2 regions of the Shewanella sp. 553 genome follow, and region 2 is predicted to be linked to the other one. Evidence: riboswitches for the same ligand, from Rfam matches in the RefSeq annotation. Region 2 holds a riboswitch; the other holds the start of a gene.
The links. A riboswitch is a leader RNA that binds a small molecule or an ion and turns the genes downstream of it on or off. The one in region 2 is predicted to bind lysine.
Positions count from the first base shown of each region.

Region 1 (8,043 bases), 1.9 Mb from region 2:
TTTAAAGCGCCCACACATTTTAAAGCCGCGATTGCGGGAGCGCCGGTAACTGACTGGGCCTTGTATGATACCCACTATACCGAGCGTTATTTGTCGCACCCAGGCAGCAATGCCGAAGGTTATGAAGCCAGCAGTGTACTGCCTTATGTCAAAGATTATCAGTCGGGATTGTTGATGTATCATGGCATGGCCGATGACAATGTGTTGTTTGAAAACAGCACGCGGGTTTATAAGGCGCTGCAAGATGAGGGCAAGCTGTTTCAGATGATCGACTATCCCGGCTCTAAGCACTCGATGCGCGGCGAGAAAGTGAGAACGCATCTATACCGCTCGCTGGCCGATTTCTTGGATAAACAACTGAAACAGTAAGATGAACAATAAACTGTAATTTTTAGCGCTGCGTTGGAACAACAAGCCCTGTTGCTTGATATAAGTAACAGGGCTATTTGGGGAAAGGAATCACTAATTCTTATTTACTGCAGATGCCCTTTTTAGCCAGTTTTAGCTTTTTAATTTCTTGTTTTCCTTTTTCTTCTGTGAGTTAGAGCCCTGCGCCACCAACAAAGGCACCAAATTCGATATATTGGTTGAGTCGAGGCCATAACCACATTATGTTATTGTTTTGTAATGGTTGGTTTGATTATTCACTTATTCCAGCCGATATTCACCTTACTCGTGGAAAACAGGATGTTTTATATCAAAGCCACAGTGTTACTATGTTTAGCACTGTTACAAGGATGTGCCACTTTGGCAGAGTCAAAAATAAACAATGCGTTAGATAAACAGTATTCTCTACGTGAAAATGGGACGGACAACTTCGTAAGTGCACTTGATTTTGCCATCGATAATTTTTGTTTACCTCAGCACTCCTTTTGCACCGAGTACCTTATTGCAGATCCGATATTTGTTGAGGGCGATCCTACGACAGAGCCACCGGGGGTTAACCTCTATAGTAAAGCTTATTTTAATCTTCATGTTGTCTCATCAAAACGAGAAGAGGTCAGACTAGACCTAAACCCTCCACAGCAACGTTTCAAAGGCACTTGGGTATTACTGCATGGTTTTTCTGCTGACAAAAGTGCAATGATCATCAATGCTTTTGCTCTACGCAGTTTAGGTTTTCAGGTGATAGTACCAGACTTACAGGGTCATGGTGCAGCGACAGGACCGGTCGCTATTGATGGTAAGCTTGACGCAAAAATTATTAGCCAGTTAATCGAACTACTGCTTGCTGAGCAGCAAATAATTGGGCCTGTGTATTTATTGGGGCATTCACTTGGCGCCAATGTCGCTGCGCAAATTAGCGCAAGACGACAGAACATTACTGGACAAGTATTAATTGCGCCTATGCATGACTTTAGTACCGGGTTAAAGAATTACGTCGCACAGGAATATTCATGGTATTACCGAATATTGGGCGAACAGCAATTACGCCAGATCACAGATACCGTTTTGCAGCAACGCAATATAACTCTTCAAGATACGGCAATAGCCCCTTTATTGACCCGTTCAAATACACCCACTTTATTGATAGCATCAGAGCAAGATTCGATAGCTCCAGCAAGTTACTTTAGCCATTTACAATCGCCAAACCTGCAGTTACATTTTTCCCAGAGGAGGACACATGCTGGTCTAGTGATGTTTAATAACCAAGAATTACAGCAGCTACAGGACTGGTTGCAAACCGTAGTTACGGAGTAACTTGGTCTGCAATATGACGCTAATCGCAAATATTGGGACAGGGTCAACCGTACTCATAATCCCTGTTTTTCGTCTATAAATACTAAGTTAGATTTCGCTGATCTAACCAAAAATGTGCTGCAGATATCGCAGGGCAGGCGATGGATAACCATGAAGTTTTAGCTTCAAATCAGCATATCCAAAAGCCACTCGGCCGGATTGAAATGATATCGAGCTGGATTCGAAGTCTAGCCCACAGCGGCATAAGTGTTCCGAGCACAAAAAAAGCCAGTCGTGAGACTGGCTTTTTCATTGAATAACATAAGCGTAGGCTTATGCGTCTTCTAAATTACCACAGAAGCGATAACCTTCACCGTGGATTGTCGCGATGATTTCTGGCGTATCTGGTAAGCTCTCAAAGTGCTTACGGATACGACGAATCGTGACGTCAACCGTACGGTCATGTGGCTTAAGCTCACGGCCGGTCATCTTCATCAGTAAGTCTGCACGAGTCAGGATCTTACCTGGGTTTTCAACGAAGTGAAGCATCGCACGGAATTCACTGCGTGGAAGCTTGTATGACTCGCCCTGTGGGCTAACCAATGAACGGCTGTTAATTTCTAAGCTCCAGCCGTTGAAACGGTAATATTCTACCGCGCTCTTTTCTTCTGTTTCTACACCTGTGCTATTCACACGGGTTAACAAATTACGTGCACGAATTGTTAGCTCACGTGGGTTGAATGGCTTAGTGATATAATCATCTGCACCAATTTCAAGTCCCAAGATCTTGTCAACTTCGTTATCACGGCCCGTTAGGAAGATTAAGCCGATATTGTTTATTTCACGAAGTTCACGAGCCAACAAAAGACCATTCTTGCCAGGAAGATTAATATCCATAACGACGAGATTGATCTTGTTTTCTTGCATTGCTTTATGCATTTCTGCGCCGTCATTGGCTTCAGTTACCACATATCCTTCAGCCTCGAAAATACTTCTTAGCGTGTTCCGGGTAACGGCTTCATCTTCTACGATCAGAATGTGCGGATTTTGCATATTTATCTACCTAATATTTGTTTACATCTGTGCTAACCATAGGCGCGCTGTGCGGGTTGCGCCCTGACTTGTCGTGTTGAAAATTACCGAGTCACGTAGGTGCTTTCACTAAAACGACTGAAACCGCAACGCACTTCATGATTAGTAAAGTATGCGTATCTCTTTATTGAAAAAGATGCGCTAATTGTATCCACTACGATTAACAATAGTAGGAAATAGTTCCTTTAACTATTGAAATTTTCAAGTTTCAATATTAAAAGCGACAAAATCGCTCATATCTATAGGAAATTGACAACTTTTCATTACAGTGATTTAGACATGGCGTAACAAAAGTTGTTCATGCTTGACGAGTGGAAGTGAATCAACCGACGTATTGTACTCGTTTTAGTCATTTGTTAACAAATGAAATGTTAACAAATTTACGCTTAGATTTGATGTTAATCAATTTTTTATGGCTAATCTTTTGATTTTATGGTCATTAATTATAATTTAACAGAGATATAATCTGTTTGTTCTAGGCAGATAAGATGATTTAGCTATAATTATCGTACGCTAATTTAGGAATGTTCGGCGAATGAGTAGTATAGATGACCATTTTTGGCACAGTTATCAGCATACCCAATTTCTATTGACCCAAGGGTTTTCTCCGGCTTTATCCTTTGCCATTCTTACGGCGTACAACCCCAGGGGCGAACTGTTGTCAGCGCCTCAAAATCGTCTGTTAGATAGTCAATTACAGCGACATATCATCGAACTTAAGCGTCCTTATCGCGCCATCATCGGGGCCTCTTATGATCGCCGTCATATGGAAAAAAGCTGGGCTGTCCCGATAGAAAAGCCATTAGCGGTGGCATTGGGCACACAGTTTAACCAAAATGCGATCTATTTTGTCGAGGGCGACCAGTTACAATTGGTGCCTTGCCTGCTTAGTTATCCCGAGCTGACCATAGGCGCTTTTTCGGCGCGGGTGCGCCTAGTCAATGAGTTACCCGATATTCAATCTTAATCTTGTTTTACTAAGGTGGCAGTGACCTTGAAATAATATTTACTCATATTGAATAAATATCGTTGACTTATTAGGCGGGTATTTGCTAATTTTCAACCATCTTACTGCGTCAATACGCTTGAGATACAGAAGAGGAGCGTTAACTAGGTAGTAAGCATGAAGAGGCCAAACTCTGACGATTGCTTATGATGGAGATTAACGCCGAGATAGACAAGTGTTTGGTTTCGTTTGTTTATCGGTCGATATGGCTGAATCCTGTCGATTGTCACCTGTTTTTTGGTGGAGAGCTTCTGGTGGTGATCGCTATTTCCCGTCTTGGGGTGCGTAATCTTTGCACCAGGCTCTTCGAACGAAGTCAGTTCGGAGGTTTATCATGTTATCTATTCTTGTCGTGTCTTGTAACCGCTTCAATCTCGTTGAGGTGGGCTAATGTCGATTGTTGTCGCTAAATTCGGTGGTACATCCGTTGCTGATTATCCAGCAATGAGTCGTTGTGCCGACATCATTATTGCCAATCCTAATACACGTATTGTGGTCGTGAGTGCCTCAAGCGGCGTCACCAACCTATTGGTGGCGTTGACTCAAGCGCAACTCGATGATGAGCAGCGTCAACAACTGCTCAAGCAGATTGCCTCAATCCAATATCAAATCCTTGACCGACTCGGTCGTCCAGCTGAGGTTGCCGCTCACCTCGATAGCGTGCTCAGTCGTATTGATATGTTAAGTGAGTCACTGAGCCGTGAACGTTGCAAAGCGACCATGGACGAGTTGTTAGCGCAAGGAGAGCAATGTTCTGCGGCGCTATTTGCTGCTGTGCTGCGTGAAAAAGGTGAGGTGGCGTCAGCCTTTGATGTGCGCCAAGTGATGCGCACCGACAGTCATTTTGGCCGTGCCGAGCCTCAAGTTGAGCAGGTTGAAGCCTTATGTGCGGCGCATTTAGCCCCGCTGCTGGCCGAGCAGCGTATTGTGACTCAAGGTTTTATTGGTGCCGATGCGCAGGGTGCCACCACGACCTTAGGGCGCGGCGGTAGCGATTACTCGGCGGCGTTATTGGCCGAGGCGCTTAGGGCATCAGCGGTCGAAATTTGGACCGATGTGGCCGGGATTTACACTACCGATCCGCGCTTGGCCCCCAATGCACAGCCCATCGCTGAAATTAGTTTTAATGAAGCTGCTGAAATGGCGACGTTTGGCGCTAAGGTGCTACATCCTGCGACCATTTTACCTGCGGTAAGGCAAAAAATTCAGGTGTTTGTGGGTTCGAGCAAAGCGCCTGAACGTGGCGGTACTTGGATCCGTCATCAAGTGAGTGATGAGCCTATTTACCGCGCCGTGGCCGTGCGCCGCGATCAAACCTTACTGAATCTACACAGTTTGCAGATGCTGCATGCGCAAGGTTTCTTGGCGGAGACCTTTGCTACGCTAGCAAGGCACAAAATAAGTGTCGATTTGATCACAACATCGGAAGTTAACGTATCGCTGACCTTAGATAAAACGGGCTCAGATTCGGCTGGCAATCATTTGCTCAGCGAAGCGCTATTACAAGAACTGTCGCAGCATTGCCGGGTGCGTGTGGAAGATAATTTAGCCTTAGTGGCGATAGTGGGTAATAAAATTGCCTCTACACCAGGGGTGTGCCGCCGAGTGTTTGAGGTGCTAGAGCCACATAATGTGCGCATGATCTGCCAAGGGGCCAGCCCACACAACTTATGTGTATTGGTCGCCGAAAGTGAGGCGGCGCAGGTGGTACGCTCGCTACATGAAAATCTGTTTGAAGGCGAACGATGAAACCGAGCCGTAGCACGTTGAAAATTGGCGAATTGGCGACAGGGCAAGATCTCGAGTTGCCCATTTTTCAGTTTACGCCAGCCGTTATTCGTGGGCCGAGTGTCTATATTCAGGCGAATGTGCATGGCGCCGAGGTACAAGGCAATGCGGTGATTTACCAGTTAATGCAGCAACTGGAAAACTGCGAGTTGCTTGGCAGTGTCACCTTGGTGCCACTCGCCAATCCTTTGGGGATTAACCAAAAAAGTGGTGAGTTTACCCTTGGGCGTTTTGACCCGATAACCGGGGTGAATTGGAATCGCGAATACTTACATCATCATATCGATATGGCCGCTTGGTATCGACAGCATGCCGAGTTAGACGATAGCGCCTTGGTGGCGGCTTATCGCGCCATGTTGATTGATAGCTGTCAGCAGCGTCTACAGCATGAGTGGGGCGTGACGACGGGGCATCGCCAAGCGGTCACTCTGCAACATTTAGGGCATCAAGCGGATATCGTGTTGGATCTGCACACTGGGCCCAAGGCCTGCAAACATCTGTATTGTCCCGAATATGATAGTGAGGCCGCGAGGCTATTTTCGATAGCCCACACGCTATTTATGCCTAATGAGTTTGGTGGGGCAATGGATGAATCAATATTTTATCCATGGTGGCAATTGTGTCAGTACCTAGCAGCGCAGGGGCGAGAATTAGTGGTACCTGTCTCTGCGTTTACCTTGGAGCTGGGCTCGCAAGAGCATATCGATCTCGCCGATGCACGCCTCGATGCCGATGGGATCATGGCGTATTTGAGTCATCGCGGTGTGGTTGCCGACCCCATTATGCCCGCTAAAATGGCGCGATATGGCTGTTATCTTCGTGACTATAAAAAATACCATTCCCCCATGGGTGGCATGGTGGAGTATACGGCCAAGTTAGGCGAGCCATTAGCCGCAGGTTCGCCTTTAGCGACTATTTTGCGGGTGGATCAGTATGGCAATAGCTCTGCATTAACCCCTTTATGCTTATCGCAAGCCTGCGTGCCGATTTTGCATTTTGCTTCGGCCTCGGTTTATCAAGGCACCGAGCTGTATAAAGTGATGACCCATGTATTTGAGCTGTAACGCATAGGTCTTAGGCTTTTGAATCATAGGAATTTGAGGTATAAAGCGTCATGGGTTTTAGGCGCTAGCGATGCCAGATGTTGGTACTAGGTATCGTGGGCATCGCTGCTACGTTGTTGGTAAGCCTTATGGCTTAACGGCGCGAATAATCGGGTTTTGTAGGCTAATTAAGGTTTCGGTGGATTGGATTTCATCAATAGATTGAATGCGGTTAATCAGCACATGCTGCAAACCATCGATAGACTGACACATCACTTTGACAAAAATACTGTAGTTGCCTGTGGTGTAATAGGCTTCGGTCACCTCTTCTAACGCATTAAGCTTAGCGATGGCGGCAGGGTAGTCACCGGCGCTCTTTAGGTTAATGCCGATAAAACAGCACACATCGTAGCCGAGCGCCTTAGGGTTGACGGTGATCTGTGCGCCAGTGATGATGCCCGCTTGCTTCATCTTCTCTACTCGCACATGAATGGTGCCAGCACTGACACCAAATCGCTTAGCAAGCTCGGCAAAAGGGGTGCGAGCCTCTTGCATTAATGCCGACAGAATTTGATTATCTAATTGATCACGTTGAAATGAACTATCCACTAGTCAATACCGCTCTATGATTAATATTGTTTGCTAATCTACGATATTTTTTGCGTAACGGCTAACTTTTTAGCTCAATTAATGCCAATTTCAATAGTTAACAACAGCCTAGTTAGGGTGCCATGAGTCACTATTGCTGTTCGCTAGGCGTTGCAAAAGGGATGTCAGTGCTAAAGGTCATCGGCTCACCGCTGTAAGGGTGGTTAATGGTTAGCGATTGGGCATGCAGCAGTAATCTGGGAGCGAGTCGTTTGGCTAATGCATCGGCATAAAAATTGTCGCCAAGAATGGGGTGTCCCAAGGCCATCATATGTACTCGCAATTGGTGAGAGCGGCCAGTAATAGGAGTGAGCTTAACCAAGGTTGAGCGTTTCGCGCGGCTTATCACCTCGAAATGGGTGGTCGAGGGCTTACCTAATCGGTGATCGACTTTCTGCTTGGGGCGATTTGGCCAATCGCAGATCAGTGGCAGTTCAACGGTGCCGCTTTGGGCTTTAACATGGCCTGCGACGCGCGCGTAGTAGATTTTATGAGTTTCTCTGTCCCTAAATTGGCGTTTCAATTCACGCTCGGCGCTGCGGCGCAGGGCAACGACGATAATGCCAGAGGTCGCCATATCGAGTCGATGTACTATCTGGGCGTTAGGGTGTTGGCTGAGTACGCGGGCAAAGATGCTGTCATGATAGGCGGGATCGCGCCCCGGGACTGAGAGCAGCCCAGAGGGTTTATTGATCACGATGATGTCTTTATCTTGATGCACCACATCTAGCCAAGGTGTGGTGGGCGGAGCGTACACAAAATCTTTCATAGTCGGTTCGGTATTTT
Region 1 is NZ_CM181701.1:3,285,784-3,293,826, reverse strand. It holds gene AC5YBZ_RS14600 (S9 family peptidase) at 1-369, shown strand, start outside; gene AC5YBZ_RS14595 (alpha/beta hydrolase) at 688-1,701, shown strand; gene arcA (two-component system response regulator ArcA) at 2,014-2,733, opposite strand; gene AC5YBZ_RS14585 (DUF3293 domain-containing protein) at 3,308-3,739, shown strand; lysine riboswitch at 3,861-4,037, shown strand; gene lysC (lysine-sensitive aspartokinase 3) at 4,169-5,527, shown strand; gene AC5YBZ_RS14575 (succinylglutamate desuccinylase/aspartoacylase family protein) at 5,524-6,630, shown strand; gene asnC (transcriptional regulator AsnC) at 6,757-7,218, opposite strand; gene rluA (bifunctional tRNA pseudouridine(32) synthase/23S rRNA pseudouridine(746) synthase RluA) at 7,349-8,026, opposite strand.
Region 1: it holds a riboswitch for lysine, as region 2 does, so the genes downstream of both, lysC (lysine-sensitive aspartokinase 3) here and AC5YBZ_RS06535 (Na+/H+ antiporter NhaC family protein) in region 2, are expected to answer to the same signal.

Region 2 (8,043 bases):
TGAAATGGCGCCTAAAATGGCCGCTCATTCCGATAATATTCACCTTAACGCGCCATTATTTGCCCGTATCGACAGCCTCTATCAACAGCGCAATAGCTTAGGTTTGACGAATGAAGAAGTGCGTCTTATCGAGGTTTATCACCAACGCTTTGTGATGGCTGGTGCCAAATTGACCGATGAGCAAAAAGCAAAAATTCGCGTCTTAAATGAAGAACAATCGACACTGACCAATGAATTTAGCCAGCGCCTAATGCGCCTGACCAAAGAGATTGCGGTGGTTATTGATGATGTCAATCAATTAGCGGGCTTGTCTGACAGTGAAATTCGCGCTGCTAAAGCCGATGCAGCGGCTCAAGGCCATGAAGGCAAATACCTGCTTAGTATCACCAATACTACGCGCCAACCTGTATTAGCTAAACTTGAAAACCGTCAGTTACGCCAACGAGTATGGCAAGCCTCATCAACTCGAGGGATGAGTGGTGAAAACGAAACCGCTTCACTTGTTGCTCGCCTCGCACAACTTCGCGCCGAACGCGCTGAGTTGCTAGGTTACAAGAGCTGGGCTGACTATCGCCTAGCACCGCAAATGGCTAAAAATCCCGAAGCGGTTTACCAAATGTTTGGCTCTATGGTGCCAGCTGTTGTCGCTAACACTCAAAAAGAAGCCGACGATATTCAGGCGATGATCAATAAAACCGGTGGCGATTTTACTCTAGCGCCATGGGATTGGGCCTTTTACGCCGAAAAGGTACGTCAAGAAAAGTTTAATCTTGATGAAAGCTCTATCAAGCCTTATTTCGAGTTCAATCGAGTATTGACTGACGGCGTATTTTTCACGCTTGAATCGCTTTACGGCGTCACCTTTAAGCCGCGCCCCGATCTTCCTGTGTATCATGAAGATGTAAAAGCCTATGAGATGTTTGATGCAGATGGGACTTCGATGGCTATTTTCTACGGCGATTACTTTGCCCGTGAAGGTAAGCGTGGCGGTGCATGGATGAGCTCATTTGTAGCACAATCAAAACTGCTCAACAGTAAGCCGGTTGTCGTTAACGTGATGAACATCAAAAAGGCACCAGAGGGTGAAGCCACTTTTGTGAGCTACGATGAAGTGACCACTATGTTCCACGAATTGGGCCATGGTACTCACGGCATGTTCTCTAAGGTCACCTACCCTAGCCTTTCAGGCACTGCGGTCTCGCGTGATTTTGTCGAGTTCCCATCAACCTTCGAAGAAGATTGGGCTGCCCATCCAAAAGTGTTAGCTAACTATGCTAAACACTATGAGACAGGTGAAGTGATCCCTGATGAACTGCTGCAGAAATTACTTAAATCACGCAGCTTCAATCAAGGTTTCGATACGCTGGAGTATATGGCAGCCGCATTAGTAGATTTAGAGTGGCATTCACTACCTGCAGACGCACCATTACAAGATGTAGCGAGTTTCGAAGCTAAAGCGCTGGAAAAACATGGCATCAATATCGCTGCCGTTCCACCACGTTACAAATCCACTTATTTTGCTCATGCCTTCCCAGGTGGATATTCAGCTAGCTATTATGCCTACATGTGGAGTGAGATCTTAGCGGCAGATGCTTTTGCTTATGTACAGACCCAAGGTGGTCTAAATCGCGACATTGGCATGAAGTACCGCAAGACGATACGCGAAGTGGGCAACAGCGTGCCACCGATGGAAGCCTACAAAGCATTCCGAGGGCAAGCGCCTACAACAGAAGCGCTACTTAAGCGACGCGGTTTAAACTAAAGCAACTCATGCAACGCCCATAAAAATGCCGCTATGATTAGCGGCATTTTTTATCACTGATTTCGCCTTAGCGGCTCATGATTATATCGTTGGTTTAGCAGCTTGATAGCGAAGTACAACCACACTTATCACAAACAGCACACTACTGGCACCTAAGCCTGCAGCCAGCGATTCGGTAAAGCCGAGCACCACATAGCCACCTAAGCTTATCCCTGCCACAATAAGCGCGTAAGGTAGCTGAGTTAATACATGGTCAATGTGATGACAATTAGCGCCTGTTGACGACAAAATAGTGGTATCGGAGATCGGTGAGCAATGATCGCCAAATACCGCACCCGCTAATACTGCAGCCAGCATGGGAAGCATCATATTGGTGTGCGTGCCCATGGCCATATCGGCGGCAATCGGCAACATGATGCCGAACGTGCCCCAGCTAGTCCCCGTTGAAAACGCGGTCAATCCGGCCAGAATAAATAATACCGCAGGCAGTAACGCAAAGGGGATATTACCTGTGGCTAGGCTGGCCATATATTTACCCGTTTCCATCTGACCAATCACACCGGCAATGGTCCAAGCAAACAGTAAGATATAGATAGCAGGTAACATAGAACGTGCACCTGCTATCATCCCTTTAAGGATTAATGATTTATCTAAACCTTGACTGAGAACTAACAGCAATGTGGCCACTAGGCCAATGATCGCCCCAAAAAACAGTGATGAAGCCACATCGGTTTTTTCAAAGGCGCCAATTAAGGTAAATGGCAAGTTATCCGCGGCTAACGCGTCTGCTCCGCTGCTGACCATATAATAGATAGTGGCGCCAACGAGTACTGTGATGGGTAAAAATAGCCCTGATATTTTACCCGAATCGGCCTCAGGCAGATCGCTATTGGCTCCAGGTGGTAATCCTTTAGACTCATCATAAAGATGACCTTTTTGGGCGTTAAGCTCATGCTGACGCATCGGGCCAACATCGAGCCCCATAAAGGCGACACACAATAGGAGTAACAGCGCAAAGATAGCGTAGAAGTTCATCGGGATCATCTGAATGAACACGCTTAGATGCCCTGTATCAGCAAAACCATGTGCCGTTAAAATGCCGCCAATCAGCGCAATAATATATGCCCCCCAACTCGACACGGGTGAGATAACACAGATAGGCGCTGCGGTCGAATCCAGCAGGTAGGCCAATTTACTGCGTGAAATGTAATAGCGATCGGTTAACGGACTCTGCCACGCTGCCGACAACTAAGCTATTAAAATAATCGTCAATAAATACCACGCAACCTAAAAACATGGTCAATAGCTTAGCATCACGTTTATTGCGAATATGCTGACGTGCCCAATTGGCAAACGCCTTAGCAGCGCCGCTGACAGTGATCAATGCGGTGATCATCCCCAACAAGATAAGGAACCCAAGCAGATAGACATTCCAACTATTGAGGGCGCCATCGGCCCAAAATAACCCCGTCACCTGCTTAGCGAGATATTGTCCCGTGTCACCGAAGGAATAATCGGTGATAAGCACAGCCCCAAGTAGGATCCCCACCCCAAGCGAAAGTAATACTCGACGAGTAAAAATCGCCAGCAAAATAGCCACCACAGGGGGCAGCAAGGAAAGCGCCGAATCGGCGTAACTCAAAGTCGTCATTGTTTTATATTGTCTTCGTTAAATTACGAATGGAGGGCAACTGAACTGGTGGGATATAGCAAAAGATATTACACCTGTCCTATCAGTAGCGCTCCATAGTGATACCAGTTGTCGGTATACCTTCTTTTTATCATTCCGGATAAAAAGCACTATGGCAGTGCTGCCTCTATTCGATGACAGCCCCAGCAGTGAGCTTTGATGAACTCGACCACTTCGGCATTAAATCCTTTCCTATTCGCTGTACGGCATCACCCTAACGAATACTACTAATATTTAATGCACCTCTACGTCTCAGGACGCCTGACCAATTTCACTATCGGCAGGCGTGACGCACATAGAAACACAAGCGGCTTTAAGGATGCTACCTCAAAGCCGGCCAACGTGATCCATATCACACTAAGTTTTAAATGAACACCAAGATATTCACCAAGTGTTTACAACTTACTAAAGAAGCTCTACTAACTTAGGTACTGCATCAAACAGATCCGCTTCTAAACCATAATCGGCCACTTGGAAAATAGGCGCCTCTGGATCCTTGTTGATGGCCACAATCACCTTAGAGTCTTTCATCCCTGCCAAGTGTTGAATCGCGCCCGAAATACCAACAGCAATGTACAGATCTGGGGCAACAATCTTACCGGTTTGCCCAACTTGCAGATCGTTAGGCACATAGCCCGCATCTACTGCTGCACGAGATGCCCCTAAAGCCCCCCCCAGTTTATCGGCAAGTTGCTCTAACATTGCAAAATTCTCAGCACTGCCCATTGCACGACCGCCCGACACCACAACCGATGCCGCGCCTAAATCTGGGCGCTCTGATTCGGTCAATGTTTGTGAAACAAATTCAACATTACTGGTAAAAACACCACCAAGGGTCTGCTCGGCTGCCGCGCCATCATTACTCACAGCGTCAAATGCACTCACGCGCACCGTCATCACTTTGATGGCATCTACACTCTGCACGGTAGCCATGGCACTGCCTGCATAGATTGGCCGAACAAAGGTATCTTCACTGACAACTTCAACCACTTCAGACAGTTGCGACACATCAAGTAAGGCTGCTACGCGCGGTAAAACATCTTTACCTAAACTCGATGCTGAAGCCAAAATATGTTGATAATCGTTGGCGATAGAGACCACTAGTGCCCCTAAGTTCTCGGCGATACCGTGGGCATAAGCCGCATTGTCTGCCACTAATACACTGCGCACACCGCTCAATTGCTTAGCAGCCTCGACCACTGGTGCACAGTTTTCACCTGCGACTAATAAGTCTACATCGCGACCAATTTGTTGTGCACACGAAACCACTTTAGCCGTGTCTAGTTTTAAACTCGCGTTATCATGTTCTGCTATTACTAGAATCGCCATTAGATCACCTTCGCTTCATTTTTTAGCTTTTCAACCAGCTCCTCAACAGAAGCCACCATCACGCCCGCCTTACGCTGTGCAGGTGGAGTGACTTTTAGTACGGTTTGATGTGACTTTAGCTCAACACCAAGACTCTCGACCGTTATTGTCTCTAGTGGTTTACGTTTCGCTTTCATGATATTGGGTAATTTGGCGTAACGAGGCTCATTTAAACGTAGATCTGTCGTAATGATGGCTGGCAGTGGCATTTTCAGCGATTGTAGTCCGCCGTCAATTTCACGTGTCACCAAGACAGTTTCTCCCTCAACCTTCACCTCAGAAGCAAAAGTCGCTTGTGGCATGCCTGCCAATGCTGCCAGCATCTGACCTGTCTGATTGTTATCGCCATCAATAGATTGCTTGCCCAGTAAAATAAGCTGTGCTTGCTCTTGAGTCTGAATCGCATTGAGTAACTTGGCAATCGACAGCGGTTCAAGTGCTTCGTCGGTTTCCACATGCACACCACGATCAGCGCCTAACGCCATAGCGGTGCGCAATTGCTCTTGTGCAGCCTTAGGGCCTATGGTTGCCACGACGATTTCAGTGACAATACCCGCTTCTTTTAACCGAACCGCTTCTTCTACAGCAATTTCACAAAATGGGTTAATCGCCATTTTAAGATTTGCGGTATCGACATTGCTATTGTCAGCATTCACCCTGACTTTCACATTGGCATCGACGACGCGTTTAACTGGCACCAATACTTTCATAAGGCTTCCTTCTTACCATCTTTTTATGTTGAATAAAAAAGTGCATAGCAAAACTATCACAAACTTAAGCCACTTTACGTGCTGTTGACGTTAACGTCAACAAGAACGCAACGAGAAATCTACAAACAGAAAATGACAACAAAACACCAATATAAAAGTGATTACGTTCACTTTTTCATATCAATTTTAATGCAATTTGGCTCTGCATTAATAAAATTACAATATATAGCAAAATAATTATTTAATTCGTTTGATTAAGCGGATATTAGTTTCTATTATTATCAGTGATAAGCCTATTTACAATTATATTTAAGCAGGACACCAATAATATGAGCGAATTTCTAGATATATTGACACACGGCCGTCGTTTTAAAGCTGCGGTAAAAGAGTTATCTGTAGAAGATTTAAAAGATGTCGCTAGCAAACTAGAAAAGATTATTACCGAAAAAGAGAAGCAGGCAGAAGAAGAAAGCGCTGCGATGGCTGAGCGTAATGCCAAAATTGAAGAGATCCGTCTTCAGATGGAAGCCGTCGGTTTATCGGTTGATGATTTAGGCGCTGTTGCGGTTAAAACTGCTCCTAAAAAACGCGCACCACGTCCGCCTAAATATAAAATCGAAGTCGATGGTGAAACCATCACTTGGACTGGACAAGGCCGCACGCCAACCGTATTTAAAAACGAACTAGAAAAAGGCCGCAGCTTAGAAGAGTTTCTGATCTAGTAAGTTGCGATATCGCCAGAATAGATACCTATATTGACTCTGGCAATACATAACAAAGCCAACACTTGATGTGTTGGCTTTGTTGTAATCAGGGTCAACTTTAAGTGAAAGCTAATATTAATCTCTCCTCTATGATATCTAGACTAGATAGATTAACTCTACTTAGTATCTCCTGATTGACTCGTTAACGATTTAACTGTCCCATTTAGTCTTACATCTTATCGCCCTATCTCCATATCAATACCACTGCGACAAAAATGACTTTGAGTCGCGGTAATATAGTGTTCCCCACTTAACAAGAAAAGATAAGCAATTGATAAGTAGAGGTAAAACACTTAAGCGATGACGACTAAAGCTCCGTTAAACTTATGCTGCGTTCTACACAACTGAATATGCCGAATACAAATACAGCAAGAGCAAATTACATTGCTAACGGCATTGTGCAAGTTCAATTAACTGATAACTTCCACATTTAACTTAGGTTAAGGACAGACTACATATCCTTGTTATCGATACCGTAGTAAAGACGGTTTATCTTTAATATGAATAGCCTAAATTCATTATACTTTGATGACTGAAATACTGAACATAAGTCACTCTCTGCAAGTATTTCACAGCAAATAGCTATCCACTATAATGACCCGCGATAACGATCCCCAAATGCCGATTCATCAGTCCTTAGCCCCAACAACAACTCTCCATTGATGAAGTATCATCTAATTGCGAAAGTACAAGCGTTTTAATACACGCATAAAAATGAGGGGGATATCGTTAATTATGATTTGTAGTCATTATGGTTAGTATAGTTACTTGAGTGCCAGTGCATCGCGTCTAACACTCGCGACATGTCACTCAACAACAAGGTCGTATTGTTTACCAATATTCACCCCTAAACAAAGAGCTTTAAGCAGTAAATCAAACTTATTTTTCACCCCAGAGATACAGTGACTAGGTTATTGGTGATGCTCATAGCCATTAGTTTATTTCCTGCTTTCAAAGCCAATGACTCCCTATTTCATTCAACTCAATGATGATGGTTCAAGTATTGACTAAAACTGCAGCTGTTAATCTTGTTTACCCATGACTAAGACTACAAGGTAGCATCGTTCCTCGTAGGCCAAAAACCGTTTACTCCTGCCAATATTAAACTATCACCAATAACCGTTTTAACGAATATTCAACCAGAGCCAACATCAAAGAAACATGTACACTTGGGAACGAAGAGCACTATTATAATGGTATTTATAGTCAACTCATTTATCCCGTTCATAAAAGACACCTGCGATGCTCGATGCTGAAAAAACGGATTATGGTGTTTACTGTCGCTACACAGTACGCTGGTGCATCATTAGGCATAAAACCTAACCACCCTAAGCACAGATTGACTCGTTAAGGATATTTACCACACTCATTTATGCCAGTGTATTTCCCTTATCGTTAAATAGATGGCAACAATCACCAACTACAACTTTATCAAGCGTCACTAAAGCGGTAGTATTTCCCTCTTAAACAGTACAGTGTGAATGGCGAATTTACACTGTACAGCCTCAACATAAACAGGCCTTTAGCATGAAAAAGATGACCCTTACCCTATTTGCTTTGCTCCTTGCTGGTTGCGCCAGTGAATACACTTTTAATAGCAATTTAGATGGCCAAGCCATTAACGACTATTTTAAAGTGGGAGAGGTTACCCTCTATCAAGAGGGAACTGAGCCAACAGTGCCTTATGAACTTAAAGGTATGGTCGAGGGCGAGTCTTGCCAAGAACGTTCAAATGATGCGCCTGCATCA
Region 2 is NZ_CM181701.1:1,426,658-1,434,700, reverse strand. It holds gene AC5YBZ_RS06540 (M3 family metallopeptidase) at 1-1,762, shown strand, start outside; partial or broken gene AC5YBZ_RS06535 (Na+/H+ antiporter NhaC family protein) at 1,844-3,413, opposite strand; lysine riboswitch at 3,492-3,708, opposite strand; gene AC5YBZ_RS06530 (electron transfer flavoprotein subunit alpha/FixB family protein) at 3,858-4,781, opposite strand; gene AC5YBZ_RS06525 (electron transfer flavoprotein subunit beta/FixA family protein) at 4,781-5,530, opposite strand; gene AC5YBZ_RS06520 (H-NS histone family protein) at 5,860-6,252, shown strand; gene rcsF (Rcs stress response system protein RcsF) at 7,822-8,043, shown strand, end outside.